DNA from 2 places in the Citrobacter freundii ATCC 8090 genome. Region 1 is predicted to be linked to the other one. Evidence: predicted binding sites of a transcription regulator. Region 1 holds the regulator's gene; the other holds the start of a gene.
What was found. Region 1 encodes PhoB, which activates phosphate uptake and scavenging genes when phosphate is short. Its sites were predicted from a motif close to CTGTCATAAAACTGNCNNAT; they were not measured.

Region 1 (14,550 bases):
ATTTCTAACGAGTTATTAAAGAAAACTTACCATCCTGTGAAACTATTAATTCTGTGTTGCGATATATCCTAAACAACATCAAAAAAATGCGCATGATTCATCTAATTTATTCACTGGCATTGTTTTTCTTCATTCGGTACAACAGAAGGGTTTAATTTTCAGGATCTTTTCTGCCTATGCGCATTAATCTGGATGTTTTGCTTATTCTCGACGCACTCGACAAACAGGGTTCATTTGCCGCGGCGGCCGAATCGCTGTTTAAAACGCCTGCGGCACTCAGCTATATGATTCAAAAGCTGGAAAGCGATCTGAATATCGAGCTGCTTGACCGTTCCGGACACCGGGCTAAATTTACCGACACCGGACAGATGATGCTGGAAAAGGGACGTTTATTGCTAAGTGCGGCAAAAGATCTCGAAAAACAGGCGGTACAGCTGAGTTCAGGCTGGGAAAAAGAGCTGGCGATTGCGCTGGACGACTCCTTTCCTTTCGCCTCGCTGTTACCCATTATCGATGAATTTCACGCGCTGAATAAGCAAACCCGCCTCAGTTTTACCCATCATACGCTGGCGGGTTCCTGGGAGGAGCTGACTCATAATGGAGCAGATATTATTCTGGGGGCGATTAATGAACCACCAACGTCAGCGGCCTGGTCCTACAAAATGCTCGGCACATTGGACAATGTATTTGTCGTGGCACCTGAGCATCCGCTGGCCGCAGCACCTGATGGCCTGACCAACGAGCAGTTGTGCCTGCATCGGGCGATTGTTATCAGCGACAGCGCCCGCTTCTGTCATCCGTTACAAACCAATCTGATGGAGGAGCAGGCGCAGATCCGTGTCGATGACTTCCACAGTAAAGTGATGCTACTGCGAGCCGGCATGGGCTGCGGATTTCTCCCCCGCCATATTGCCAGCCCGTGGCTTGCTACGGGCGAGCTGGTGGAAAAAACGGTTATCTCATTTCGCCAAAAAGACGTGGCCTATATGGCATGGCGTAATAACCGTGATGGGCTGGCGCAGCGCTGGTGGCGAGACGCGCTGCTGGCAAGCCCGGCGATTGCGCACTTATATCAATGACCTGACCATACCGAGGCGGAAATCGCCGGCAACGTCAGGATATCGTCGGCAAGCACACCTTTGCCCTCTTTGTGCTGCCAATGACTCACGCTCAGTAATGGCGAGGCTGGCAGGACCACTTCACAAGCCTGGCCACGGTTAATCGCCACTAACACGCGCTGGCGGTTTAGCACCCGTACAAACACCACCACGTTATCCTCGGCGTAAATCACCTGACAACCACCGTGGCGTAGCGCCTGGCTCTGGTGGCGTAATTTTGCCAGCCGCTGGTACAACGCCAGCAGGTTAGCGTCCTGTTTTTCAGGCTGCCATGGGAAAGGTTTGCGGCAAAACGGATCGTTGTTGCCATCCAGCCCCACTTCGTCGCCGTAGTAAATACAGGGCACGCCAGGCCAGGTAAATAGCCACACCACCGCCAGCGGTAAACGTGCGACGTCTTTACCGAGCAGAGACTTAAAGCGAGCGGTATCGTGGCTGTCGAGCTGGTTAAACATGCGCAATTGCTGTTGATGCGACAACCCCGCACGGTAGTTATCCATCCACGCCATACAGGTCTGGGCGTCAATGGATTGTGGGTCGTATGAAATATCGGTATTGGCGAGGAATCCCCAGAGAGGGAAAGTAAAGCCGCGATAGTTCATGGCGGCATCTTCCGCGTCGGCCTGCAACCACTGGCGAGCATCGCCAAAATGTTCACCCACCACATACGCCTCTGGCTGGGTTTCTTTTGCCGCCTGCGTAATGCCGGCCACGTGTTGTAGGTTGTTACGTGCGCCTCCTGCTTCTCCCAGCATGTGCACCACATCAAGACGCCAGCCGTCCATACTCCACGGCGCTTTCAGCCAGTGACGGACGATACTGTCTTCGCCGCGATAAATTTCATTTACCAGGCTTTCCGAAGAAAAGTCCAGCTTGGGCAGGCTGGAATACCCCAGCCAGTCAAGCGCAACGCCGTCGGCTGAGAAATGATACCAGTCGCGCCAGGGGGATTCTGGGTTATGGCACGCCCCATCCGTTCCCCTACTATGCCGGTCAAACCAGGCGTGCGAATCGCCGCTATGGTTAAAAACACCGTCCAGAATCAAGCGCATGCCCTGCTGTTGGGTGTTGTGCCGCAGGCGCAGCAGCGCCGTGTCGCCGCCAAATTGCGGATCAACATGACGGTAATCTTCGGTATCGTATTTATGCACGCTCGGCGCGGTAAACACAGGATTCAGGTACAGCGCCGTGACCCCTAACGTTTTCAGGTACGGTAGCTTTTCGCTGATGCCGTCCAAATCACCACCATAGAACGTGGAGCCACCGGCCTGAGCCGTAAGCGGTTCGTCCCATTCGCGCCGCACGATGTCGTGCCCGGCCGCGTGGTGATAATAGACGTTATCCTGGCCCGCTTCACGCGACTGGCTGCGGGCAAAACGGTCCGGGAAAATTTGGTAAAAGACCTGGTCAGCGACCCACTGCGGACCGTTATCCGGCACATCGACGGCAAACTGCTCCAGACGCGCAGGCGGAAAACGGCTGAATCCCTGTGGGGTGAACCACAACTGACGATCGAGCCAAAGTAATTTAAAGCTATAGCGTCGACGAGGCTGCCCGCTGGAGAGATCGATCGCCGCTCGCCACGCGGTCACACCCGGCTGCGGCTGGCTGCGCTGCTTGTGCATAGCTAGCGAAATCTCTTCGTTATCGTTTTCTGCGCGTAGCGTCACCCGCTGGGGGGGATTTTCCCCCGCCAGCCATAATGTAATCGTCAGTTGATCTTTGTTTTGCTTAACAAATGGGGCAACCGGAAGGTGCCAGGCGTTCAACATCACGTATCCCCTTTGATGATAATGACGTCACCTTGCCATAGCGAAGTGCAGGATCACTCATCATCTTAACGTTTATTGGGGGAGGAGTTCGGGGGAGGAGAAAATTGCCGGGTAACGCAAAGCTACCCGGCAAAAATATTACTGTGCTTCAGCAAGTTGGCGCTCGCGACGGCGCTTGAATCCCCAGCCGACCAGCAGCAGGACAATCCACGCAAAGCCGACGTACAGCGAAATGCGGGTATCCGGATGATAGCCGATAAGCGCGATGATAAAGACCAGGAAAATCAGGCCAACAACGGTCGTCGTTACCCCACCCGGTACTTTAAATTTCAGCGCTTTGACCTCTTCTGGCGGCAGACGACGACGGAAAGCAATCTGCGACAGCAGGATCATAATCCACACCCAAACCGTGGCGAACGTTGCCAAAGAGGCGATCACCAGGAAGACGTTTTCCGGCATGATGTAGTTAAGATAAACCGCAAACAGCAGCGCGATGGTCATCACCATCACCGTAACCCACGGCACGCCACGACGCGACGTCTTGGCAAACATTTTTGGGGCACTGCCCTGCTCCGCCATGCCGTGTAGCATACGTCCCACACCGAAGACGTCAGAGTTAATTGCCGACAGCGACGCAGTCAGAACCACAAAGTTGAGGATCCCGGCAGCAAAGGTAATGCCCATATGCTGGAACGTCATAACGAACGGGCTACCGTCGGTACCCACCTGGTTCCACGGGTAGATAGACATAATGACGAACAACGTCCCCACATAAAACACCAGGATACGCATTGGTACGGAATTGATAGCGCGCGGAATAGATTTTTCCGGGTCTTTGGCTTCGCCTGCGGTAATCCCGATAATCTCAATCCCGCCGTAAGCGAACATCACCATTTGCAGCGACATCACCATGCCGAGCCAGCCGTTGCTGAAGAAGCCACCATTGCTCCATAAGTTATGGATACCGGTCGGTTGCCCGCCGTTGCCAATCCCCCAAATGATGATACCGAAACCGGCGACAATCATGATGATAATGGTGGCGACTTTGAAGAACGAGAACCAGAACTCCAGCTCGCCAAACACCTTCACGCTCATCAGGTTGATGGCGCAGATAATCAGCACTACGCTGAGTACCCAAATCCAGTGCGGTACGGCCGGGAACCAGACGCCCATGTAAATACCAAAGGCAGTCACATCGGCAATGGCGACAATCAGGATTTCAAAACAATAGGTCCAGCCGGTGATATAGCCTGCCAGCGGTCCGAGGTTTTCCTGCGCATAGCGCGAGAAGGAGCTGGCTGCAGGGTTATGAACAGACATTTCGCCCAGCGCGCGCATAATAATATACGCCGCTACGCCGCCGATAATATAGGCCAGCAACACGCTTGGCCCCGCCATTTTGATGGCATCGGCCGAGCCATAGAACAACCCGGTACCAATTGCTGAACCTAATGCCATAAAGCGGATGTGCCGGGTGCTCAGCCCACGCTTTAGCTTGTTATTACTTTCCATCGATTCCTAACCTGTTAACACAATAAAAAAACCACGGGGCCATGTTAATAGCCCCGTGGTTAAAACTTATTGTCAGTGATATTAGTGTGCGCTGGAGGTCACTTGTCGACCCGCGGCGCGATCCCAGATAACTGCCAGGACCACCATCACGACTGTTGGCATCAACCACGCCAGCCCCTGCTCCGCCAGCGGTAAACGCTGGGTCCAGGCCGGTAACACGTCGCCAATTGCAGAAGCTTTAATGCCATCAAGGATACCAAAAATCAGGCTGATAAACATCGCAGGTGCAATGACGCGGGAAGAATTATGCCACCATGAGCGGGTAAAGCTTAATACAACCAGTGCGATACATGGCGGATAGATAGCCGTCAGCACCGGAATAGAGATCTGAATCAGATGGCTCAGACCCAGGTTAGAAACCACCATCGAGAAGCCGCCGAGGATAAATACCAGCGTACGATAAGACAGTGGAACGTACTGGGCAAAGAACTCTGCACACGCACAGGTCAAGCCAACCGCGGTGACCAGACAGGCGATGAAAATCAGCGCCGCCAGCAGGAAGCTTCCTGCACCGCCAAAGGTGTGCTGAACATACGCATGCAGAATCGCCGCGCCGTTAGCAGACTGATCGACCAGAATCGCGCTATCTGAACCCAGACGGAACAGCGCGAGATACAGCAGCGTTAAGCCCACACCCGCCATTAAACCCGCCCAAACGGTGTAACGGGTCAGCAGACGCGCTTCAGTAACACCACGTGAGCGAGCGGCGTTAACGATAACAATACCAAACACCATCGCGCCCAGCGTATCCATGGTCAGATACCCGTTCACGAAGCCATTAGAAAATGCCGCAGTTTGGTAGGCTTCCATCGCATTACTGATCGGGCCTGCTGGCCAGACGATTGCGGCGACAGACAGAACCACCAGCGCCAGGATTTTCAGCGGCGCCAGGAAATTACCCACCGTATCCAGCAGTTTGCCCGGATACAGCGAAACCAGAATCACAATCGCGAAATAGATAACGCTATAGATAAACAGCGGCAGCGCAGAGTCTCCGGTCAGCGGTGCAATCCCGACTTCGAAAGAGACCGTCGCGGTACGCGGGGTAGCAAATAACGGCCCAACGGCCAGATAGCAAACAGTCGCCAGTAGCAGACCAGCAACTTTACCGATAGGTGTGCTCAGTCGGTCCACACCACCACCGACTTTCGCCAGCGCGACAACGGTAAGTACCGGCAGGCCAACGGCGGTAATCAAAAAGCCAAAAGCCGCAGTCCAGACGTGTTCACCTGCCTGCAAACCAACCATTGGGGGGAAGATGATGTTACCTGCACCAACGAACAGTGCAAATGTCATAAATCCCAAAGCGATAATATCGCGCGATTTTAACTGATGGGTCATAAAGTCTTACTGCCTGTGGATGTGGTGTTGAAAATAATAAATTTTTGCCTTTCCCTGGGGGACAATACAGCGGCATTTTTGCTCAATTCCAGCGGGAAACACTCCCGACCTGGCGCGGCGAAGAATAGTTTTTCGATTTACCGCGTAAATGCAGTCGGTATGACAGCATCTGGAGCGCAATTTAAACGCTTATAACGTTTTAAAGCAAGGTGGGATCCAAAAACCAGAACAATATAGCGATATGAAAAATGGGGTTAGCACAAAACACCATTTCATGGAAAAAGGTATGGGTAATAGTTCGAACAAAAAACAATCAAACGTCGTAAAATTCAGGAGTCATATATTGACCGCATAGAAAAAGCCAGCTTGTGCTGGCTTTTGGAAAGATAATCTTACGAATGTGCTTTAACCGTTACTTTTGGCAATCAAACGTTCCGGGATCACGAAACTAAATCGCGTCCCTTTGCCTGGTTCGCTTTCGATATTCAAACGGCTGTCGTGATGATGCAGCGCATGTTTCACGATGGCAAGGCCCAACCCGCTACCGCCCGTTTGCCGCGATCGCGCCTTATCTACCCGATAAAAACGCTCGGTCAGGCGTGGAATATGCTCGGCGGCAATGCCTGGACCGTTGTCTTCCACGCAAAACTCCGCCCCCGACGCCACATGCCGCCAGCCAACGGTAATGTGCGTTCCCGCTGGTGTGTGGTTCACCGCGTTGTACACGAGATTCGAGATAGCGCTACGCAACTGCTCCTCGTTGCCCCGCACGTTCAGGCTGTTATCGACATCAAAGGTAAACGTATGTTTATGCTGGCTCAGGGTTTGCGCTTCGTGCTCGATCACGCGCAGCATCATGGGCACATCGACTTTCTCATTCAGTTGCAACGTCGGAGCAGCTTCAATTTTTGACAGCGTCAGCAGCTGCTTCACCAGGCCTTCCATACGGTACGTTTGTTCGCGCATGGTATGCAGCGCTTTTTCGCGCGTTGTCCCTTCCAGCGGATGCTCCTGCATCATTTCCAGATAACCTTGCAGCACCGTCAGCGGTGTGCGCAGCTCATGGCTGGCGTTGGCGAAAAAGTTTCGCCGTGAACCTTCCAGTTGGTGCATCTGGGTAACGTCGCGCGCCACCATCAGCAGTTGCTTATCCGTGTAGGGCATCACGCGAATTTCCAGATGCCGTCCGGTATTGAGCACCAGATTGATAGGCCGGCTAAAGTCGCGCGTTTTCAGATATTGAGTGAATTCCGGGTATCGCAGCAGGTTAAGAATATTTTGCCCGCTATCGTCCGGCCAGCGCAGTCCCAGAACCTGCTGAGCCAGTCCGTTACACCAGAAGATACCGCCTTCTTCGGTGGTCAATACCACCGCGTCGGGTAGTGATTCCGCCCCGCTGCGAAAACGTTTGATCAGGTTACCCAGTTCTCGACGGCGCTTTTTGTTGCGCAGCTGCATTTGATGCAGCCCATATAACAACGGCTCCCAACTGCCTCGCCCCGGCGGCGGCGTCATGCTTCTGTCAACCCATAGCCACCAGGACAAACGTAATAGATTCCAGAAATGCCAGATAAGCAGGCCCGTTACCGACACCAGTAAAAACCAGGGCAGGTAACCGAAAAAAGCGCTAAGGATAAATGCCGGTATGCAGCACAGGATCAGCTCCAGTACCAACCTTTTCCATGACAATCGTTCTAGCAAACGTCTTACTCCATAAACGGCCTAATCCATCAGGCCCTGATTCTTGTCAGTCAGAAGCGGGTCGAAAAACGATATCCCGTCCCGCGAACTGTCTGCACCATTCGATCGTGTCCGCTGTGCTCCAGCGCTTTACGTAAGCGGCGGATATGCACATCCACTGTCCGGTCTTCCACGTAGACATTGGTTCCCCAGACATGATTGAGGAGTTGTTCACGGCTGTAGACGCGCTCAGGGTGGGTCATAAAGAAGTGCAACAGTTTGAATTCGGTCGGCCCCATATCCAGCGGATCCTCGCCGGTCATCACGCGATGCGAGGTCGGATCAAGGCTTAGCCCCTGCATCTCAATAACCTCTTCCACCGCCATCGGTGAAATACGACGCAGAACCGCTTTAATACGCGCCACCAGCTCCTTGGGAGAAAACGGCTTGGTAATATAATCATCCGCACCGGTTTCCAGACCCCGGACGCGGTCTTCCTCTTCACCTCTCGCCGTCAGCATCATCACGGGGATATCCCGCGTCATGGCTTCGCGCTTGAGATGTTTAATAAACTGCAGACCCGAGCCGCCGGGAAGCATCCAGTCAAGCAGGACGAGATCCGGCCAGGGTTCATTGAGTTGGTTCACAGCACTGTCATAGTCTTCGGCTTCTACGGGTTGAAAACCGTTTTGCTCGAGCACGAAGCAGACCATTTCACGAATTGGAGCTTCATCTTCTACGACCAGAATACGTCTCGCCATGATTTGCCCTGTTTATAATTAAATCGTTTGCCATCAATACGGTGCCATTATGCGTCAGTTTTATGACAGATTTATGAAAAGATAGCCCAGGTTTAACGCAGCCCGGCGAATTATGACAGCCCGGAGACAAGATATTACCGTCCTTGAAAGGTTATAATCCCCACCACTGTTTTATCGTCATGGAACTCTTATGCGCATCCTTCACACGTCTGACTGGCATCTGGGCCAAAATTTCTACAGCAAGAGCCGCGCCGCTGAACATCAGGCCTTTCTCGACTGGCTGCTGGAAACGGCACAATCCCACCAGGTGGATGCCATTATTGTGGCGGGTGATATTTTCGATACCGGCTCACCGCCAAGCTACGCTCGTGAGCTGTATAACCGTTTTGTCGTTAATTTACAGCAAACCGGGTGTCATCTGGTGGTGCTGGCAGGCAACCACGACTCCGTCGCCACACTCAATGAATCCCGCGATATACTGGCGTTTCTCAACACCACGGTCGTTGCCAGCGCCGGCCATGCGCCGCAGATTCTGCCGCAACGTGACGGCACGCCGGGGGCAATTCTGTGCCCGGTTCCTTTTTTACGTCCACGCGACATCATTACCAGCCAGGCCGGGCTAACCGGGCAAGAAAAACAGCAACATTTGCTGTCAGCCATCACCGACTATTACCAGCAGCAGTATCAGGATGCCTGCACGCTGCGTGGTGATCAGAATCTGCCCATCATCGCGACCGGGCATTTGACCACCGTCGGCGCCAGTAAAAGTGACGCCGTCCGAGACATTTATATCGGTACGCTGGACGCCTTCCCTGCACAAAACTTCCCTCCGGCGGACTACATCGCGCTGGGCCATATTCACCGGGCGCAGGTTATCGGCAGCACGGAGCATATTCGCTACTGCGGCTCGCCGATCGCTCTCAGTTTTGACGAGTGCGGCAAAAACAAATGCGTGCATCTGGTGAGCTTTGAAGCAGGGAAACTCAACGCCGTCGAGAATCTCACCGTACCGGTCACCCAGCCGCTTGCGGTACTGAAAGGCGATCTCGCCGCCATTACCGCCCAGCTTGAGCAGTGGCGCAACGTACAGCAAGAGCCGCCGGTGTGGCTGGATATTGAAATTACCACCGATGACTATCTGCATGATATGCAGCGTAAAATCCAGGCCTTGACCGAAGATTTACCGGTTGAGGTGTTATTGGTGCGCCGCAGTCGGGAACAGCGCGAACGTATTATGGCCAATGAACGTCGTGAAACATTAAGCGAGCTGAGCGTGGCGGAGGTTTTTGACCGCCGCCTGGCGCTGGAAGAACTCGAAGAACCGCAGCGCGAGCGGCTTAATCAGCTGTTTAGCGCAACCGTACAGACGCTTGCCGGGGAGGCTGAAGTATGAAAATTCTCAGCCTGCGCCTGAAAAACCTCAACTCCCTGAAGGGAGAATGGAAAGTCGATTTCACCGCAGAACCTTTTGCCAGCAACGGGCTGTTCGCCATCACCGGGCCCACTGGCGCGGGGAAAACCACCCTGCTGGACGCAATTTGCCTTGCGCTGTACCACGAAACGCCGCGCCTGAATACTGTGTCACAGTCGCAAAACGACCTGATGACCCGCGACACAGCGGAGTGTCTGGCCGAGGTGGAGTTTGAGGTGCGGGGCGAAGCCTACCGCGCATTCTGGAGCCAGAACAGGGCACGCAACCAGCCTGAGGGCAACCTGCAGGTCCCGCGCGTAGAGCTGGCCCGCTGCGCCGACGGTAAAATCCTCGCCGATAAAGTCAAAGACAAGCTGGAGATGACCGCCGAGCTTACCGGGCTGGATTACGGTCGTTTTACCCGTTCCATGCTGCTCTCTCAGGGCCAGTTTGCCGCATTTCTTAATGCCAAACCAAAAGAGCGCGCCGAACTGCTGGAAGAGCTGACCGGCACAGAGATTTACGGTCAAATCTCCGCTATGGTGTTTGAAAAGCACAAATCAGCGCGTACGGAGCTGGAAAAACTACAGGCCCAGGCCAGCGGCGTGGCGCTGTTAGCACCAGAGCAGGTGCAATCCCTGACGGAAAGTTTGCAGGTACTTACTGACGAAGAAAAACAATACCTTACCAGCCAACAAACCCAGCAACAGCACCTCAACTGGCTCATTCGGCAAAATGAGCTACAAACGGATATAAACCGTCACCAGCAGGCATTACAGGCAGCGCTTCAGGCGCAAGAAGACACGCAGCCGCAGTTGGCGGCACTGAGTCTGGCACTGCCGGCCAGGGCGTTACGCCCGCACTGGGAGCGAATTCAGGAACAAACGGCTACTATCGAGCGTACACGCCAGAAGATTCAGGAAGTGAATGCTCGCTTACAAAGCAGCTTAACGCTGCGCGGGCGTATTCGCCAGCAGGCGCAAATGCAGTCGACCTTGATACTAGCCGAACAACAGACGTTAACCGACTGGCTTAATGAGCATGATCGCTTCCGCTTATGGAGTAGCGAACTGGCAGGATGGAAAGCGCTGCTGGCCCAACAGTCCGACGCCAGCGCCCAGCTACGCCAATGGCAGCAGCTGCGAGAGAACGACACGCGTAAGCTCAATGCACTAACGCTTCCCGCGCTGACCCTTTCGCCGCAGGAGGTAACGGATGCGCTGGCGCAACATGTGCAGCTTCGTCCATTACGCCAGCGGCTGAGCAATTTACACGGACAAATCACCCCGAAGCAAAAACAACTGGCACAGTTACGCGCCACGCTTGTACAGCGTCAACAAGAGTTGACCCAGCGCAACGCGGTGCTTGCCGAAAAACGTCAGCGCTATAAAGATAAAAATCAGCAACTTACCGATGTGAGAGTCATTTGCGAGCAAGAAGCCCGCATCAAAGATCTGGAAAGCCAACGGGCATTGTTGCAATCCGGCATGCCTTGCCCGCTATGCGGCTCCACCGCACATCCGGCGATTGAACGCTATCAAACGCTCGAACTGAGCGTGAATCAGACGCGGCGTGAGGCACTGGAAAAAGAGGTCAAAACACTGGCCGATGAGGGTTCAACGTTACGCGGCCAGCTTGAGGCGATAACCCAGCAACTTCAGCGGGATGAACGCGAAGCACAGACGCTTTCTCAGGAGGAGCAAGCACTTACTCAAGAGTGGCTGACCGTCACCGCCAGCCTCAACGTCACGCTACAACCGCAGGATGACATTGCCCCGTGGCTGGCCGCTCAGGAAGAGCACGAACAACAGCTTCACCAGTTGAGCCTGCGTCATACCCTGCAGGCGCAAATCACCGCGCATACCGAGCAGATTACCCAGCTCCAGCTGCATATTGACCAGCGCCAGGCGACGCTAACCGCCGAGCTTTCCCGCTATGGTCTGGCCCTTCCACCCGAGGATGACGTCGCCTCATGGCTAAGCGAACGGGCGAACGAAGCACAAATGTGGCAACAGCGTCAGAATGAACTGACCGAGTTACAGGCCCGGATTGCCCAGCTTGCGCCGCTGCTGGAAACGTTGCCTGAAACCGAGGCGCTTTCTGAAAACATTGAGGATTTGTCGCTGGAAAACTGGCGGCAGGTGCACGACGATTGCCTCTCTTTACAGGGACAGTGGCAAACCTTGCAACAGCAGGAGGCGCAGGACGTTCAGCGCGCCGCGGAAATCCAGGCGCAGTTTGATGCCGCATTGCAGGCCAGCATCTTTGCCGATCGCGACGCCTTTATTGCCGCCCTGCTGGACGAAGAGACCTTTAATCGCCTGGAGCAGTTGAAGCAATCACTGGAAGGCCAGCGACAGCAGGCCCAAACGCTGGTTAATCAGGCCCAGCAGGCACTGGCGGCTCATCAACAGCAGCAACCAACAGAAGTGGATCTCACGCTGACGGCGCAGCATCTGCACGACGCGCTGGCGCAGCTCACCCAACTGCTACGCGATAACACTACTCGTCAGGGCGAAATTCGCCAGCAGCTCAAACAAGATGCTGAAAACCGCCAGCAGCAGCAGGCGCTGATGCAGGAGATTGAAAAAGTCGCGCAGCAGGTCGAAGACTGGGGGTATTTGAATGCACTGATCGGCTCGAAAGAGGGAGATAAGTTCCGCAAATTTGCCCAGGGGCTGACGCTGGATAACCTCGTCTGGCTTGCCAACAACCAGTTAACCCGTCTGCACGGTCGCTATTTGTTGCAGCGCAAGGCCAGCGAAGCGTTAGAGCTGGAAGTGGTTGATACCTGGCAGGCCGATGCCGTACGTGATACGCGTACGCTTTCCGGCGGCGAGAGCTTCCTCGTGAGTCTGGCGCTGGCGCTGGCGTTGTCCGATCTGGTCAGCCACAAAACCCGAATTGACTCCCTGTTCCTCGACGAAGGTTTCGGCACGCTGGACAGTGAAACGCTGGATACCGCCCTGGACGCGCTTGATGCGCTCAACGCTACCGGTAAAACCATTGGCGTGATCAGCCACGTCGAAGCGATGAAAGAGCGCATTCCGGTACAGATCAAAGTGAAAAAAATCAACGGTCTGGGCTACAGCAAACTCGACAAAATGTTTGCGGTGGAGTAATCGGCCAGCGGATGTGGTGTCACAGGCCGGATAAGCGCTAACGCTATCCGGCACGCTAGGTAGCACAATATTGCATACTCAGGGACGGATATGAAATGGCATTCCACTTCACTTATCCGCAAGCTATCGCTATTGGCGGCGAACATTCGTCGCTATGACGCATATCCTGCGTCTTTCTTGTTGGCAGGTGGTATGAAAAAAGTCATTTTCTCTTTAGCGCTCGGAACATTTGGGCTGGGCATGGCCGAGTTTGGCATCATGGGTGTCCTCACTGAGCTGGCGCGGGACGTGGGAATTTCCATTCCTGCCGCTGGCCATATGATTTCGTTTTACGCCTTTGGCGTAGTGTTTGGCGCGCCCATTATTGCGCTCTTTTCCAATCGCTTTTCGCTCAAACATATTTTGCTGTTTCTGGTCACCCTGTGCGTGATTGGCAACGCCATCTTCACCCTCTCTTCCTCGTATTTTATGCTGGCGGTGGGCAGGCTGGTTTCCGGCTTCCCTCATGGCGCATTTTTCGGCGTGGGCGCGATTATCCTGTCGAAGCTGGCCCGTCCGGGAAAAGTCACTGCCGCCGTCGCGGGCATGATTTCGGGGATGACCGTTGCCAATCTGGTTGGCATTCCCGTCGGCACCTGGCTAAGCCAGGAATTTAGCTGGCGCTACACGTTTCTGCTGATAGCCGTCTTTAATATCGCCGTAATAGTCTCGGTCGCTTTTTGGGTCCCCAACATTAGCGATGAGGCAAAAGGGAAACTGCGCGAACAATTTCACTTTTTGAAAAGCCCCGCCCCGTGGTTCATTTTTTCCGCCACCATGTTTGGGAACGCCGGGGTTTTCGCCTGGTTCAGCTACGTCAAACCGTACATGATGTATATCTCCGGCTTCTCCGAGGCGCTAATGACCTTCATCATGATGCTGGTGGGATTGGGAATGGTGTTGGGAAATCTGCTAAGCGGTAGGCTGTCAGGCCGTTATACGCCGCTGCGAATTGCGGTAATAACCGACTTCGTCATTGTGCTGGCTCTGCTGCTGCTCTTTGCCTTTGGCGGCATCAAAGCCGCGTCGCTGACCTTCGCTTTCATTTGCTGCGCGGGTCTGTTTGCTCTGTCGGCGCCGTTGCAAATTTTGCTGCTGCAAAATGCTAAAGGGGGAGAACTACTGGGCGCGGCTGGCGGGCAAATTGCCTTCAATCTCGGCAGCGCGATTGGCGCGTACTGCGGTGGCATGATGTTGACGCTGGGATTTACCTACAACTACGTGACGCTGCCGGCTGCACTGCTGTCGTTTTCTGCGATGTCCTCGCTGCTGCTCTATGGTCGCCTGAAGCGCGGCGTGCAACAACAGGTTGCACCCGCGACATAACAACCGTTTATACGTGCGGCCACAGCCAGGCCGCGCCGCGCACGCCGCTGGAGTCACCGTGCAACGCCTGGCGTAGAGGCGTTTCACACTCGCCACCAAAAACAAATTGCTGCATCAACGTCGGAACGTTTTGATACAGTCGATCGACATTGCTCATTCCGCCACCCAGCACAATGACGTCCGGATCGAGAATATTCACCACATGTGCCAGTGATTTCGCCAGACGAAGCTCATAGCGGCTCAACGCTTGCTCCGCAAGAGTATCCTGCGCATTAACAAGGCTGATAATTTCACTGCCTTTGAGCGGCTTACCGCTCAGGCGCTGGTAGTCGGTGGCAAAACCGGTCCCAGAAATGAAGGTTTCAATGCAGCCTTGCTTGCCGCAATAACAAGGGACTTCCTGCCGAT
Region 2 (14,550 bases), 460 kb from region 1:
TTTCGCCATCGCGCAGATCGTTACTGATTAGTTTCATGCTGACCCCTCTCGTTAGCCAAAAAGTGTAGCCAGAAACCGTAGAGCTTACCGCTGATTAATCGCTAAAAAATGTTGCATTGCGCACAGCCTCGTTGACGGCCTGCGTCAGGCTGCGCAGTTGTTCGGGCTTGATGATGTACGGCGGCATCAGATAAATGAGCTTACCAAACGGTCTTACCCACACGCCCTGTTCGACAAAGAACTTCTGTAACGCGGCCATATTCACCGGATGCGTGGTTTCTATCACGCCGATGGCACCAAGCACGCGCACGTCGGCAACCCAACGGGAATCTGCCGCTGGGGCGAGTTCTTCACGCAACTGCGCTTCAATGGCCGCGACCTGCGAGCGCCATTCGCCGGTTTCGAGCAGCGACAGGCTGGCAGAGGCGACGGCGCAGGCCAGTGGATTACCCATGAAAGTCGGGCCGTGCATAAAACATCCGGCTTCACCGTTGCTGATGGTTTCCGCAACCAGGCGCGTGGTCAGGGTGGCGGAAAGGGTCATCGTTCCGCCGGTTAACGCTTTGCCAAGGCACAAAATGTCCGGAGTGATATCGGCATGCTCACACGCAAACAGCTTGCCCGTGCGACCAAATCCGGTGGCGATTTCATCGGCAATCAACAAAATGCCTTCCCGGTCACACATCTTACGGATGCGCTTTAACCACTCAGGATGATACATGCGCATGCCGCCAGCGCCCTGCACAATCGGCTCAAGGATCACCGCCGCAATTTCGTGGCGATGTGCGGCCATCAGACGGGCAAAAGGCACCATATCCAGTTCGTCCCATTCGCCGCCCATCCGGCTTTGCGGAGCGGGCGCAAACAGGTTATCAGGCAGATAACCCTTCCACAGACTGTGCATCGAGTTGTCAGGATCGCAGACCGACATCGCGCCGAAAGTATCGCCGTGATAACCGTTACGAAATGTCAGGAAACGCTGACGGGATTCACCTTTGGCCTGCCAGTATTGCAGCGCCATTTTCATCGCGACTTCCACGGCGACCGAACCAGAATCAGCGAGAAAAACGCACTCCAGCGCCTCGGGCGTCATCGCCACCAACTGGCGACACAGCGCAATAGCCGGGGCATGGGTAATGCCGCCAAACATCACGTGCGACATGGCATCAATCTGCGTTTTCATCGCGGCATTCAGCTGCGGGTGATTGTAACCGTGGATCGCCGCCCACCAGGATGACATGCCGTCAACCAGCTTCTCACCGCTGGCTAATATCAGTTCACAACCTTCGGCACTGGCCACCGGATAAACCGGTAGCGGGGAGGTCATGGAGGTGTAAGGGTGCCAGATATGGCGTTGGTCAAACGCAAGATCGTCCGTTGTCATAATCGACTTGTAAACCAAATTAAAAAGATTTAGGTTTACGAGTCTACACCAAACTAACAACGAAACGTATACCAATATGGCTCATTCTTCTCGCTGGACAATGTCGCAAGTCACCGAATTATTTGAAAAACCGCTGCTGGATCTGTTGTTTGAAGCGCAGCAGGTTCATCGTCAGCATTTCGATCCGCGGCAGGTACAAGTTAGTACGCTGCTGTCGATAAAGACCGGTGCTTGCCCGGAAGACTGCAAATACTGCCCGCAAAGTTCCCGCTATAAAACCGGACTGGAAACGGAACGTTTGATGGAAGTTGAACAGGTTCTGGACTCTGCACGTAAGGCGAAACAAGCCGGTTCAACGCGGTTTTGCATGGGCGCGGCGTGGAAGAACCCTCACGAACGCGATATGCCGTACCTGGAACAAATGGTTCAGGGTGTGAAAGAACTGGGGCTGGAAGCCTGTATGACGCTGGGCACGCTGGACGAATCTCAGGCCCAGCGCCTGGCCAATGCGGGTCTGGACTACTACAACCACAACCTCGACACCTCGCCGGAATTTTACGGCAATATCATTACCACCCGTTCGTATCAGGAGCGCCTGGATACGCTGGATAAAGTGCGTGAGGCGGGCATTAAAGTTTGCTCCGGCGGGATTGTGGGGTTGGGTGAAACGGTGACCGACCGCGCGGGTCTGCTGCTGCAATTAGCGAATCTGCCGACGCCGCCGGAAAGCGTGCCGATCAACATGCTGGTGAAAGTGAAGGGCACGCCGCTTGCCGATAACGACGACGTAGATGCTTTTGATTTTATTCGTACTATCGCCGTCGCGCGCATCATGATGCCGACCTCATACGTACGTCTTTCTGCCGGGCGCGAGCAGATGAACGAACAAACCCAGGCAATGTGCTTTATGGCCGGGGCCAACTCGATTTTCTACGGCTGCAAACTGCTGACCACGCCGAACCCGAACGAAGATAAAGATTTATTGTTGTTCCGTAAGCTGGGTCTTAACCCGCAGCAAACGGCGGTACTGGCGGGTGATAACGAACAGCAACAACGTCTGGAGCAGGCGCTGCGTACCCCGGATACCGACGATTACTACAACGCGGCAACCGTATGACCTGGCAGCAAAAAATCGACGATGCGCTAACGGCGCGTCGTCGTGCTGATGCGTGGCGTCGGCGCTATGCAGTGACACAGGGTGCTGGTCGCTTGTTACAGGCTGGCGGTCGTCAGTATCTGAATTTCTCCAGCAACGACTATCTCGGCTTAAGCCACCATCCGCAAATTATCTGCGCGTGGCAGCAGGGCGCTGAGCGTTTTGGCGTCGGCAGTGGCGGCTCGGGCCATGTCAGCGGTTATTCCGTTGCGCATCAGGCGCTGGAAGAAGAGCTGGCGCAGTGGCTCGGCTATTCCCGGGCGCTGTTGTTCATCTCCGGTTTTGCCGCTAATCAGGCAGTGATAGCCGCATTGATGGAAAAAGACGATCGCATTGTCGCCGACAGGCTTAGCCATGCCTCGCTGTTGGAGGCTGCCAGCCTTAGCCCTGCTGTTTTACGTCGCTTTACCCATAACGATCCGCAACACCTGGAGCGTCTGCTGACTTCCCCCTGTCCGGGGCAGCAGCTGGTGGTCACTGAAGGTGTATTCAGCATGGATGGCGATAGTGCGCCGCTGGCAGAAATCCACGCGGTGGCGAAACGGCAGGGCGCGTGGCTGCTGGTGGATGATGCGCATGGGATTGGCGTAAGCGGTGAGGAAGGGCGTGGTTCGTGCTCTCGACAGCAGGTGAAACCTGAGCTGCTCGTAGTGACGTTTGGCAAAGGGTTTGGCGTCAGCGGTGCGGCGATCCTGTGTTCTGATAGCGTGGCCGACTATCTGTTGCAGTTTGCCCGCCATCTGATCTACAGCACCAGTATGCCTCCGGCGCAGGCGCAGGCCTTACGCGCCGCGCTGGCGGTGATCCGCAGCCGTGAAGGCGATGAACGCAGGGAAAAGTTAGCGATGCTGATCCAGCGTTTTCGCGCTGGGGTGAATACTACGGATTTGACGCTGGCGCATTCAGACAGCGCTATTCAACCGCTGATCGTTGGCGACAATCATAAAGCCCTGCAACTGGCACAGACATTACGGCAACAGGGATGCTGGGTGACGGCGATTCGCCCACCAACGGTGCCCACCGGTACGGCCAGATTACGGCTGACGCTGACCCAAGCGCATGAGGTGCAGGATATCGATCGTCTACTGGAGGTGTTGCATGGCACAGGTCAATAAACAGGCGATTGCCGCCGCGTTTGGCCGCGCTGCCACCCACTATGAGCAACACGCAGAGCTACAACGTCAGAGTGCCGATGCGTTACTGGCACAACTCGATGGCCGGGCGTTCTCAAGGGTTTTGGACGCGGGCTGTGGGCCTGGGCGTATGAGTCGCTACTGGCGGGAGCAGGGGAGCGAGGTCTGCGCGCTGGATCTGTCGGCGCAAATGCTGGCTGAAGCGCAGCGTCACGATGTTGCCCATCACTATCTGCTGGCGGATATCGAAGCCATTCCGCAGGCCGCTGCCACTTTCGACCTGGCCTGGAGCAATCTGGCCGTGCAGTGGTGCAGCGACCTACGCGGTGCGTTAAGCGAGCTATACCGGGTGGTGCGTCCTGGCGGAACGGTGGCGTTTAGTACCTTGGCGCAAGGTTCGATGCCGGAACTTCGTCAGGCGTGGCGAACAGTTGATGACCGGGAGCATGCCAACCGTTTTTTGCCCGTGGAGCAACTGGAAAACGCGCTGTGCGGCTGGGACGTTGAATACCAGTCTCATGCCGTCACGCTGTGGTTTGACGATGCGCTGAGCGCCATGCGCTCGTTGAAGGGTATTGGCGCGACGCATTTGCATGATGGACGCGAGCAGCGTGTGCTGACCCGCTCGCAACTGCGTCAGCTACAGCTCGCCTGGCCCTGTCAGCAGGGGAAATATCCGCTGACCTATCATCTTTTTTTGGGAGTGATTCAACGTGACTAACACGTATTTTGTCACCGGGACGGACACTGAAGTAGGTAAAACTATCGCCAGCTGTGCGTTGCTTCAGGCGGCGAGACAGTTGGGGTTGCGAACCGTCGGCTATAAGCCGGTGGCGTCAGGCAGTGAAATGACGGATGAAGGTCTGCGAAACAGTGATGCGCTGGCGCTACAGCGCAACAGCGTTGTAGCCGTGGATTATGCAGCCATCAATCCGTATACCTTCGCGGAACCTACCTCACCGCATATCATCAGTGCTGACGAAGGGCGCCCCATTCAGGCCTCCGTGATGTCTGCGGGTTTACGACTGCTTGAAGAACAGGCTGACTGGGTATTGGTGGAAGGTGCAGGCGGATGGTTTACGCCGCTTTCGCCAACGCTGAGTTTTTCTGACTGGGTAAAAGAGGAACAACTGCCGGTGATTCTGGTGGTTGGCGTTAAGCTCGGTTGTATCAATCATGCCATTTTGACCGCCCTGGCGGTGCAGCAGGCCGGGCTGACGCTCGCCGGATGGGTTGCCAATGATGTGACGCCACCCGGCAAGCGTCATGCTGAATATATGGCGACGCTAAAGCGTGCGCTTGCGGCTCCGCTGCTGGGGGAAATTCCCTGGCTGGCAGAAGAGCCGGAGCAAGCATCGACAGGTCGTTATATCGATCTTAGCGTTTTGTCTCTGGCATCCACCAGTCGTTGATTAGCGGGTCGCTGAATTGTGTTATTTGCCCTTGAGCCACGTTGCGGCCACGATGTAACAAGCAATAGCAGTCGGCGACCCGACGAATGAACGGCAGGCTCTGCTCCGCGAGCATAATGGTGATGCCAAGCTCCTGGCTTAGCCTTACAATCAGATTCCCCAGTTTGTGGATATACGCCTGGCCTGTTCCTCGTGTGGGCTCATCGAGGATCAGCAGACGCGGGCGAGTGACCAACGCACTGGCGAGTGCAAGCTGGTGCTGATTTTCCTCCGACAATGCCACTCCTTTGGCCTGACGCAGTACAAACAGCTGTGGAAACAGGCGGTAAATATCGCTGCTGTTCATTGCTTCGCTTTCCTCAACCGCCTGGCGCGCAATGTGCAGATTTTCCTCTACCGTCAGTTGCGAAAAAATTCGCCGCTCCTGTGATACACAGTTAATACCTAGTGCAATGCGCTTTGCCGCCGGAATCTGAAGCAGATCGCAAGGTGGTGCGCCAGCCTGATGCCAGAACATGGTTCCGCTCTCAATCGGTAAATTGCCGATGATGCAATTGGCAAGCGTAGTCTTTCCCATCCCTGGAAGACCCAGTACGGCGGTACATTTACCGGGCAACAGGTCGAGATCGACATCCCAAAGCGAGTGTTGATTACCGTAATAGTGATTCACTGCACGAAGACTCAACATAGATTTCTCCCTCATGATGATATCCGCCTCGCGGAATGGTGGTCGGGAGAAAACTGCAAATCTCTTGCCAGAAGCGGAATTGGGGAAAAATACAGCAGGATGGCGTGCAACGCTGGCGATAAATTCTTACTGACCGCATTCCTGACGTTCTTTTGTGCACATTGGCAGTGCCTGGTGGTGTCGTGATGGTGCAGGCAGGAAAATGATGAAAATGCGAGCAAGATCTCGGCCATCCGAGGTCGCTTCGTTAGCTGATAAATATCAAAAAATAGCGATAATTTTTTTTTATCCCACCAGAAAAGACCATCAGGACGTTTTTGCCAGGCTACAGTCCATACGGGCTGGAGGCAGTTATCCACTATTCCTGTGGATAACCTTGTGTATTAGGGTTAGAAAACACAATGTAAGCGAGAGAAGACGCGGCCTGCGACTAAATTGATGCGAAAGACGGCTCGAGATAATAATCATTAAATTACAGGATGTTAGATAAATGCAATGGCTGTCGCAGAAGTGTCATGCGTTGCCACAAAACTTTCATCGAGTAGCTTGACAAATGTTAAAAAAGTCATTGGTTTGGGGATAACACATTTTTGCTGGTGTTTTATCTTGCCTGCGGACAAATTTTAGCCTGTAGTCACGGCCATTTTGCTGGGGTAACAGAAATATTCTGGCGCGTTACTGTTTTTTCATCCAGTATATTTTACTGGCAAAATATACTGCTGCGAGTAAAATTACACACCTGCCCGCCCATTGCTTCAGGTAGCTGCTCATGAGTAAACCGTTCAAACTAAATTCCGCTTTTAAACCCTCTGGCGATCAGCCTGAGGCGATTCGTCGCCTGGAAGAAGGTCTGGAGGATGGTCTGGCGCATCAGACGCTACTGGGGGTGACAGGGTCGGGGAAAACATTCACCATCGCTAACGTGATTGCGGACTTGCAGCGTCCTACCATGGTGCTGGCCCCCAATAAGACACTTGCTGCTCAGCTGTACGGTGAGATGAAAGAGTTCTTCCCGGATAATGCGGTGGAGTATTTTGTCTCTTACTACGACTATTATCAGCCGGAAGCCTACGTACCCAGTTCTGACACCTTCATCGAGAAAGATGCTTCGGTCAACGAACATATTGAGCAGATGCGCCTGTCGGCAACCAAAGCGCTGCTGGAACGTCGCGATGTCGTTGTCGTGGCGTCGGTTTCCGCGATTTATGGTCTGGGTGACCCGGATTTGTACCTGAAAATGATGCTGCACCTGACGGTGGGGATGATTATCGACCAGCGTGCGATCCTGCGTCGTCTGGCGGAGCTGCAATATACCCGCAACGATCAGGCATTCCAGCGCGGGACCTTCCGCGTGCGCGGTGAAGTGATCGACATTTTCCCGGCAGAATCCGACGACATCGCGCTGCGCGTGGAACTGTTTGATGAAGAGGTCGAACGTTTATCGCTGTTTGACCCGCTGACCGGACAGGTCGAATCCACAATTTCGCGCTACACCATCTATCCTAAAACGCACTACGTGACGCCGCGAGAACGTATCGTGCAGGCGATGGAAGAAATCAAAGTTGAGCTGGCAGAGCGGCGTAAAGTCCTGTTGGCAAATAACAAACTGCTGGAAGAACAGCGCTTAAGTCAGCGTACCCAGTTCGATTTGGAAATGATGAATGAGCTGGGTTACTGCTCGGGGATTGAAAACTACTCCCGCTATCTGTCCGGGCGCGGCCCCGGCGAGCCGCCGCCGACGCTGTTTGATTACCTGCCTGCCGATGGCCTGCTGGTGGTGGATGAATCCCACGTGACTATCCCGCAAATTGGCGGCATGTATCGCGGCGATCGGGCGCGTAAAGAAACCCTGGTTGAATACGGATTCCGTCTGCCGTCGGCGCTGGATAACCGTCCGCTCAAATTTGAAGAGTTCGAGGCGCTGGCTCCGCAAACTATCTACGTTTCGGCGACGCCGGGCAACTATGAGCTGGAGAAATCCGGTGATGAAGTGGTCGATCAGGTGGTACGACCGACCGGCCTGCTGGATCCGGTCATTGAGGTGCGTCCGGTGGCGACGCAGGTTGACGATCTGCTGTCGGAGATCCGCACCCGTGCGGCGATTAACGAACGTGTGCTGGTCACCACGCTGACCAAACGGATGGCAGAAGACCTCACAGAATACCTCGAAGAACATGGCGAGCGGGTGCGTTATCTGCACTCTGACATCGATACTGTGGAACGCATGGAAATCATTCGTGACCTGCGTCTGGGCGAGTTTGACGTGCTGGTGGGTATCAACCTTTTACGTGAAGGTCTGGACATGCCTGAGGTCTCCCTGGTGGCGATTCTGGACGCAGACAAAGAAGGATTCCTGCGTTCTGAACGTTCGCTTATCCAGACCATCGGTCGTGCGGCGCGAAACATCAACGGTAAGGCTATTCTCTACGGCGATAAAATTACCGCCTCAATGGCTAAAGCGATTGGTGAAACCGAACGTCGTCGTGAGAAACAGCAACTCTACAACGAAGAGCACGGTATTACGCCGCAGGGCCTGAATAAGAAAGTAGTCGATATTCTGGCGCTGGGTCAGAATATTGCGAAGACCAAGGCGAAAGGCAAAGGGAAGTCACGCGCAGGCGCGAAGTCTGAAGTTGTGGAACTGGATATGACGCCAAAAGCGCTGCAGCAGAAGATTCACGAGCTGGAAGGGCAGATGATGCAGCATGCGCAGAATCTTGAATTTGAAGAGGCAGCGACGATCCGCGACCAGTTGCATCAACTGCGCGAGTTGTTTATCGCAGCATCGTAAGAGTGTGCCGGATGCGGGGTAAACCCCTTATCCGGCCTACGGCAAAGATCGCGTCCGTAGGTCGGATGTCGGAGCGGAGCGTTTGGTAGGCCTGATAAGCGCCGCGCATCAGGTAAATCCGTTTAGCCTAGCGCCTGCACCGCTTTCTCCAGCGCACTATGCAATAGCTGGCGGTCATGGCGGTAGGGAATATCGCTGGCTTCCAGCACTTCCTGAATGACAACGCGGTCGGTAACGACGGAAGCATCCACTTTCGGACCCACTACTACCGCATCAATCACTTTCTTCCCGACGTACTGTTCAATAATGGCCAGCTTATCGCTAAGCGTCAGGCTGGCTGCTGGCAGGCTTAATTCGCGCCCCAGATTGCCTATATAGACCATCGGGGCCGGTGTGCGACGTAACGCCTGCGCCAGCTCGTCTAGCAACAGGATCGGCATCAGGCTGGTGTAAAAACTGCCTGGTCCTATCAGAATCAAATCCGCTTCGGCGATAGCCTCTACTGCTTCCCGCGTGGTGGGGACTTTTGGCGATAGCATTAGCTCCTGAGGCGGGATAGTAAGCTGATCGATATTCACTTCGCCATAGACTTCATGCCCCTGATCGTCGATAGCCATCAAATCCACCGGCAGCTCCGACATCGGAATTAAATGCGCATCTACCTTCAACAGGCTTCGAATTAAATTGATGGCTTCCAGAGGCCGCACGCTGAGGTGATCGAGCGCTTTTAACATCAGATTTCCGAGGTTATGCCCGGAAAGTTCGCCATTCCCGCCAAAACGGTACTCAAACATCGCGGATGCGACGCTGGGCTGGGTAATTAACTGGTTCAGACAGTTACGCATGTCTCCCCAGGCTATCCCGCCTTCAGAGCGACGAATACGACCTGTCGAGCCGCCGTTATCCGTGGTGGTGACGATACCCGTCAGGCGTGAGCCTAGAGGGGAAAGTGAGGAGAGAACGCGTCCTAATCCATGCCCTCCGCCGAGAGCGACAACGCGGTCCAGATCTGCCAGCGTGCGAGTGCGCATATATTTTCCTGATATCAATTGATCGGCGTTACAGTAACGTAAATAGCGTGTTTTCAGCAATTATCCAGTCGGCATCTGCCGTAATTTTTTTCTGCGGTCTACTCCTTTCTGGCGAGATCCACCTGATGGCAAGATGATGTATATCAATGCAAAACTGTGATTTTTGCTTATTCTGTAGCGAAATTGCACGATCATGTCGTTATGTATGTATTTATATAGCGAAAGTGTACATGGCAAAAGCGTCATTTACACGCTAGTATCGGCATAACCACTAAGTACTCTTAATAATTTGAGTTGCCGGAAGCCAACGCATCTGCAACACGAAGTATGACGAGTATAAACACTCTAGCCTCTGCACCTGGGTCAAATGATACGGTGCTTTGGCCGTGACAAGACTTGAAAAAGTTTGTCACCAGGGCGCAGGAAGAAATGACTACGTCTCCCGTATTTGGAAAGGTGTACATGGGCTCTCAACTTACCGATGCTTTCGCACGTAAGTTTTACTACTTACGTTTGTCGATTACCGATGTGTGTAACTTTCGTTGCACCTACTGCCTGCCGGATGGCTATAAGCCCGGTGGGGTCACCAATAACGGCTTTCTGACCGTTGATGAAATTCGCCGTGTCACGCACGCGTTCGCCAGTCTGGGAACGGAAAAAGTGCGTCTGACAGGGGGCGAACCTTCACTGCGTCGCGACTTTACGGACATTATCGCCGCCGTGCGCGAAAACGACGCCATCCGTCAGATTGCGGTAACCACCAATGGTTATCGTCTGGCGCGCGATGCTGCTGCCTGGCGCGATGCCGGACTGACCGCGCTCAACGTCAGCGTCGACAGCCTGGATGCCCGTCAGTTTCATGCCATTACCGGGCAGGACAAGTTTCAACAGGTGATGGCAGGCATTGACGCCGCCTTTGATGCGGGTTTTGAAAAAGTGAAAGTCAACACCGTGCTGATGCGCGACGTAAACCATCATCAACTGGACACCTTCCTTGCGTGGATCCAACCTCGGCCAATCCAACTGCGTTTTATTGAACTGATGGAAACGGGCGAGGGCAGCTCTCTCTTCCGTAAACACCATATCTCCGGACAGGTACTTCGCGATGAGCTATTGCGTCGCGGCTGGATCCACCAGATCCGACAGCGCAGCGACGGCCCAGCTCAGGTTTTCTGTCATCCTGATTATGTTGGTGAAATTGGTCTGATCATGCCTTATGAGAAAGACTTCTGCGCCACCTGTAATCGTCTGCGCGTTTCCTCTGTTGGCAAGCTTCATCTGTGTTTATTTGGTGAAGGCGGCGTAAGCCTGCGTGATTTGCTGGAAGATGACGCTCAGCAGCCGGCGCTGGAAGAACGTATTTCAGCCGCGCTGCTGGAGAAAAAGCAGACCCATTTCCTGCATCAGAACAATACCGGTATTACGCAAAACTTATCTTACATTGGCGGCTGATCGCTAAAAGGAGTTTTTCATGAGTCAGGTAAGCGCTGAATTTATCCCGACACGCATTGCTATTCTTACTGTTTCCAACCGTCGCGGCGAAGAAGATGACACCTCCGGCCATTATCTGCGTGACTCGGCGCAAGAAGCGGGTCATCAGATTGTCGATAAGGCGATTGTCAAAGAAAACCGTTACGCCATCCGCGCCCAGGTTTCTGCCTGGATTGCCAGTGATGATGTACAGGTAGTGCTCATTACCGGCGGTACCGGGTTAACCGAAGGGGACCAGGCGCCGGAAGCGCTGCAACCGCTGTTTGACAGAGAAGTTGAAGGGTTTGGCGAAGTCTTCCGTATGCTGTCGTTTGAAGAGATTGGCACCGCGACGCTGCAATCCCGCGCGATTGCCGGAGTGGCCAATAAAACGCTGATTTTCGCCATGCCGGGTTCGACCAAAGCGTGTCGTACCGCCTGGGAAAATATCATTGCGCCGCAGCTTGATGCCCGTACGCGTCCGTGTAATTTCCACCCACATTTGAAGAAATAAGTATGTCGCAACTGACTCATATTAACGCCGCTGGCGAAGCGCATATGGTGGATGTCTCCGCCAAAGCGGAAACTGTACGCGAGGCGCGTGCTGAAGCATTCGTGACTATGCGTAGCGAAACGCTGGCGATGATTATCGATGGCAGCCACCATAAAGGTGATGTATTCGCCACGGCGCGTATTGCGGGTATTCAGGCCGCCAAACGTACCTGGGATCTTATCCCGCTGTGCCATCCGCTGATGCTGAGTAAGGTGGAAGTCAATCTTCACGCTGAACCGGAGCACAACCGCGTACGGATTGAAACGCTGTGTCGCCTGACCGGTAAAACCGGCGTTGAAATGGAAGCGTTAACGGCGGCCTCCGTGGCGGCGTTGACCATCTACGATATGTGCAAAGCGGTGCAAAAGGATATGGTGATTGGTCCGGTGCGTCTGCTGGCAAAAAGCGGCGGCAAGTCCGGAGATTTTAAGGTAGATGCGCATGATTAAGGTTCTCTTCTTTGCTCAGGTACGCGAACTGGTAAACACCGATGCGTTAGAGGTTGCCGCCGAGTTTGCAACGGTAGAAGCGCTGCGCAAGCATCTTGCGGCAAAAAGCGATCGCTGGGCGTTGGCGCTGGAAGACGGCAAGCTGCTGGCGGCGGTAAACCAGACGCTGGTCGATTTTGACCATCCCCTTAACTCAGGTGACGAAGTTGCTTTCTTCCCACCGGTAACCGGAGGCTAAGATGGCGGAAACGCGAATTGTTGTTGGCCCTGCGCCGTTTCGCGTCGGGGATGAGTATCCCTGGCTGGCAGAGCGTGATGAAGACGGCGCGGTAGTCACTTTCACCGGTAAAGTGCGCAATCACAATCTCGGTGACAGCGTTAAGGCGTTAACGCTGGAACACTATCCGGGAATGACCGAAAAAGCGCTGGCGGAGATTGTCGACGAAGCGCGTTTGCGCTGGCCGCTGGGTCGGGTGACGGTTATTCATCGCATTGGCGAACTGTGGCCGGGTGACGAAATCGTGTTTGTTGGCGTGACCAGTGCGCATCGCAGCAGCGCGTTTGATGCCGGGCAGTTCATTATGGATTACCTGAAAACCCGCGCGCCGTTCTGGAAGCGCGAGGCCACGCCGGAAGGTGAGCGCTGGGTTGATGCCCGCGACAGCGATAAGCTAGCAGCAAAACGCTGGTAGAGTACAATTGTTGTAGGCTCATACTGATTCAGGAGATTGTCATGGACCGATTCCCACGATCCGATTCTATTGTACAGGCCCGTTCCGGCCTGCAAACGTATATGGCGCAGGTATACGGCTGGATGACCTGCGGACTGTTGCTGACGGCGTTTATCGCCTGGTATGCGGCAAATACGCCCGCGGTGATGATGTTTGTCTTCTCCAGCAAAATCACCTTCTTTGGCCTGATCATCGCTCAACTGGCGCTGGTGTTCGTCCTGTCCGGCATGGTGCAAAGGCTGAGCGCGGGTATGGCGACCACGCTGTTTATGCTCTACTCGGCATTAACCGGGCTGACGCTATCAAGCATTTTTATCGTCTATACCTACTCGTCTATCGCCAGCACCTTTGTGGTTACCGGAGGGATGTTCGGGATCATGAGTTTGTATGGCTACACCACCAAACGTGATCTGAGCGGCTTCGGCAATATGCTGTTTATGGCGCTGATCGGTATTGTACTGGCCTCACTGGTTAACTTTTGGCTGAAGAGCGAAGCGCTGATGTGGGCGGTGACCTATATCGGGGTGATTGTGTTTGTTGGTCTGACCGCCTATGACACGCAGAAGTTGAAAAATATCGGTGAGCAGATTGACCTGCGCGACAGCTCCAATCTGCGTAAATACGCGATTCTTGGGGCCTTAACGCTGTATCTGGACTTCATCAACCTGTTCCTGATGCTGCTGCGTATTTTCGGTAATCGTCGTTAATTCTCTGTTGCCGGATGGCGCTTCGCTTATCCGGCCTACCGCTTGGTATCGAAAGTAGGCCGGATAAGGCGTTACGCCGCAGCCGGCACTATAAACACCATCATTTCGCCATCGCCTTCTCGTTTTTTACCCGCAACTTTTTTGCCCGACTCTCCAGCAGCAAATAACACACCAGTGCCAGAAGCAGCGGAATAAAATAGTACAACACGCGATACGCGAGCAGGGCAGCAATGATCGTTCCCTGAGACGAGTCCTCTCCTGCCAGCAGCGCCATAAACACCGCTTCCAGCACGCCGATCCCCGCCGGAATATGCACGATTACGCCGGCAATACTGCTCACCAGCAGCACGCCCAGCACGAAGAAATAATCGATATTCTGACCGAGCAACAACCAGATAATCGCCCCCATTACCATCCAGTTCGCACTGGATATCGTCATTTGCGCGAGGGCAAATTTCCAGGAGGGCAGCACCAGTTTTTGGCCCTTGATGGTGATATGACGATGTTTAGAGAAGGCGCAAAACCACAGATAAACAACAATAATCAGCAGCAGCGCAATGCCTAAGATGCGCAATGTGCCTTCATCGATATACCAGTGTGCGGGCAGTTCGACGACGCCGAAGGTAAATATAAAACCGCCCAGCAGAATATAGCCCAGCCAGTTAGTGGTAATACTCAGCGAAAAAATCCGCGTTATTGTGCCCCCCGGCAATCCGAGGCGCGAGTAAAGGCGATAACGCATCCCTATACCACCCACCCAGGTGCTCAATGTCAGGTTGAAGGCGTAACAGATAAACGACACCAGCATGACCTGGCGTTTTGCCAGTTTGTGGCCGCAGTAGTAGCGCCCGAGCAGATCATAACAGCCGTAAAGTAAATAACTGACGATCACCAACCCCACGGCGCTGAGCAGGGCGATCCGATTGTAATCGCGAATTACCGTCCACACTTCCTGCCAGTTGACCTTGCTGGCATAAACAACCAGCAGCACGATCACCGCAATAAAAAACAGCCATGTGAGGATCTTTTTCGCTAACCGCCAGCG

Region 2: the regulator PhoB is predicted to act here: its motif matches at 6,294-6,313, upstream of uvrB (excinuclease ABC subunit UvrB).

What each region holds. Positions count from the first base shown of each region.
Region 1 covers NZ_CP049015.1:1,173,501-1,188,050, reverse strand. The annotation lists gene G4551_RS05640 (LysR family transcriptional regulator) at 177-1,079, shown strand; gene malZ (maltodextrin glucosidase) at 1,073-2,890, opposite strand; gene proY (proline-specific permease ProY) at 3,029-4,402, opposite strand; gene brnQ (branched-chain amino acid transporter carrier protein BrnQ) at 4,484-5,803, opposite strand; gene phoR (phosphate regulon sensor histidine kinase PhoR) at 6,209-7,504, opposite strand; gene phoB (phosphate response regulator transcription factor PhoB) at 7,555-8,244, opposite strand; gene sbcD (exonuclease subunit SbcD) at 8,435-9,637, shown strand; gene sbcC (exonuclease subunit SbcC) at 9,634-12,777, shown strand; gene araJ (MFS transporter AraJ) at 12,970-14,142, shown strand; gene mak (fructokinase) at 14,150-14,550, opposite strand, start outside.
Region 2 covers NZ_CP049015.1:1,633,351-1,647,900, forward strand. The annotation lists gene G4551_RS07800 (kinase inhibitor) at 1-37, opposite strand, end outside; gene bioA (adenosylmethionine--8-amino-7-oxononanoate transaminase) at 95-1,384, opposite strand; gene bioB (biotin synthase BioB) at 1,461-2,501, shown strand; gene bioF (8-amino-7-oxononanoate synthase) at 2,498-3,655, shown strand; gene bioC (malonyl-ACP O-methyltransferase BioC) at 3,639-4,394, shown strand; gene bioD (dethiobiotin synthase) at 4,387-5,085, shown strand; gene G4551_RS07830 (ABC transporter ATP-binding protein) at 5,051-5,773, opposite strand; gene uvrB (excinuclease ABC subunit UvrB) at 6,543-8,564, shown strand; gene yvcK (uridine diphosphate-N-acetylglucosamine-binding protein YvcK) at 8,687-9,595, opposite strand; molybdenum cofactor riboswitch at 9,925-10,070, shown strand; gene moaA (GTP 3',8-cyclase MoaA) at 10,058-11,047, shown strand; gene moaB (molybdenum cofactor biosynthesis protein B) at 11,067-11,579, shown strand; gene moaC (cyclic pyranopterin monophosphate synthase MoaC) at 11,582-12,067, shown strand; gene moaD (molybdopterin synthase sulfur carrier subunit) at 12,060-12,305, shown strand; gene moaE (molybdopterin synthase catalytic subunit MoaE) at 12,307-12,759, shown strand; gene G4551_RS07870 (Bax inhibitor-1/YccA family protein) at 12,801-13,505, shown strand; gene G4551_RS07875 (lysylphosphatidylglycerol synthase domain-containing protein) at 13,606-14,550, opposite strand, start outside.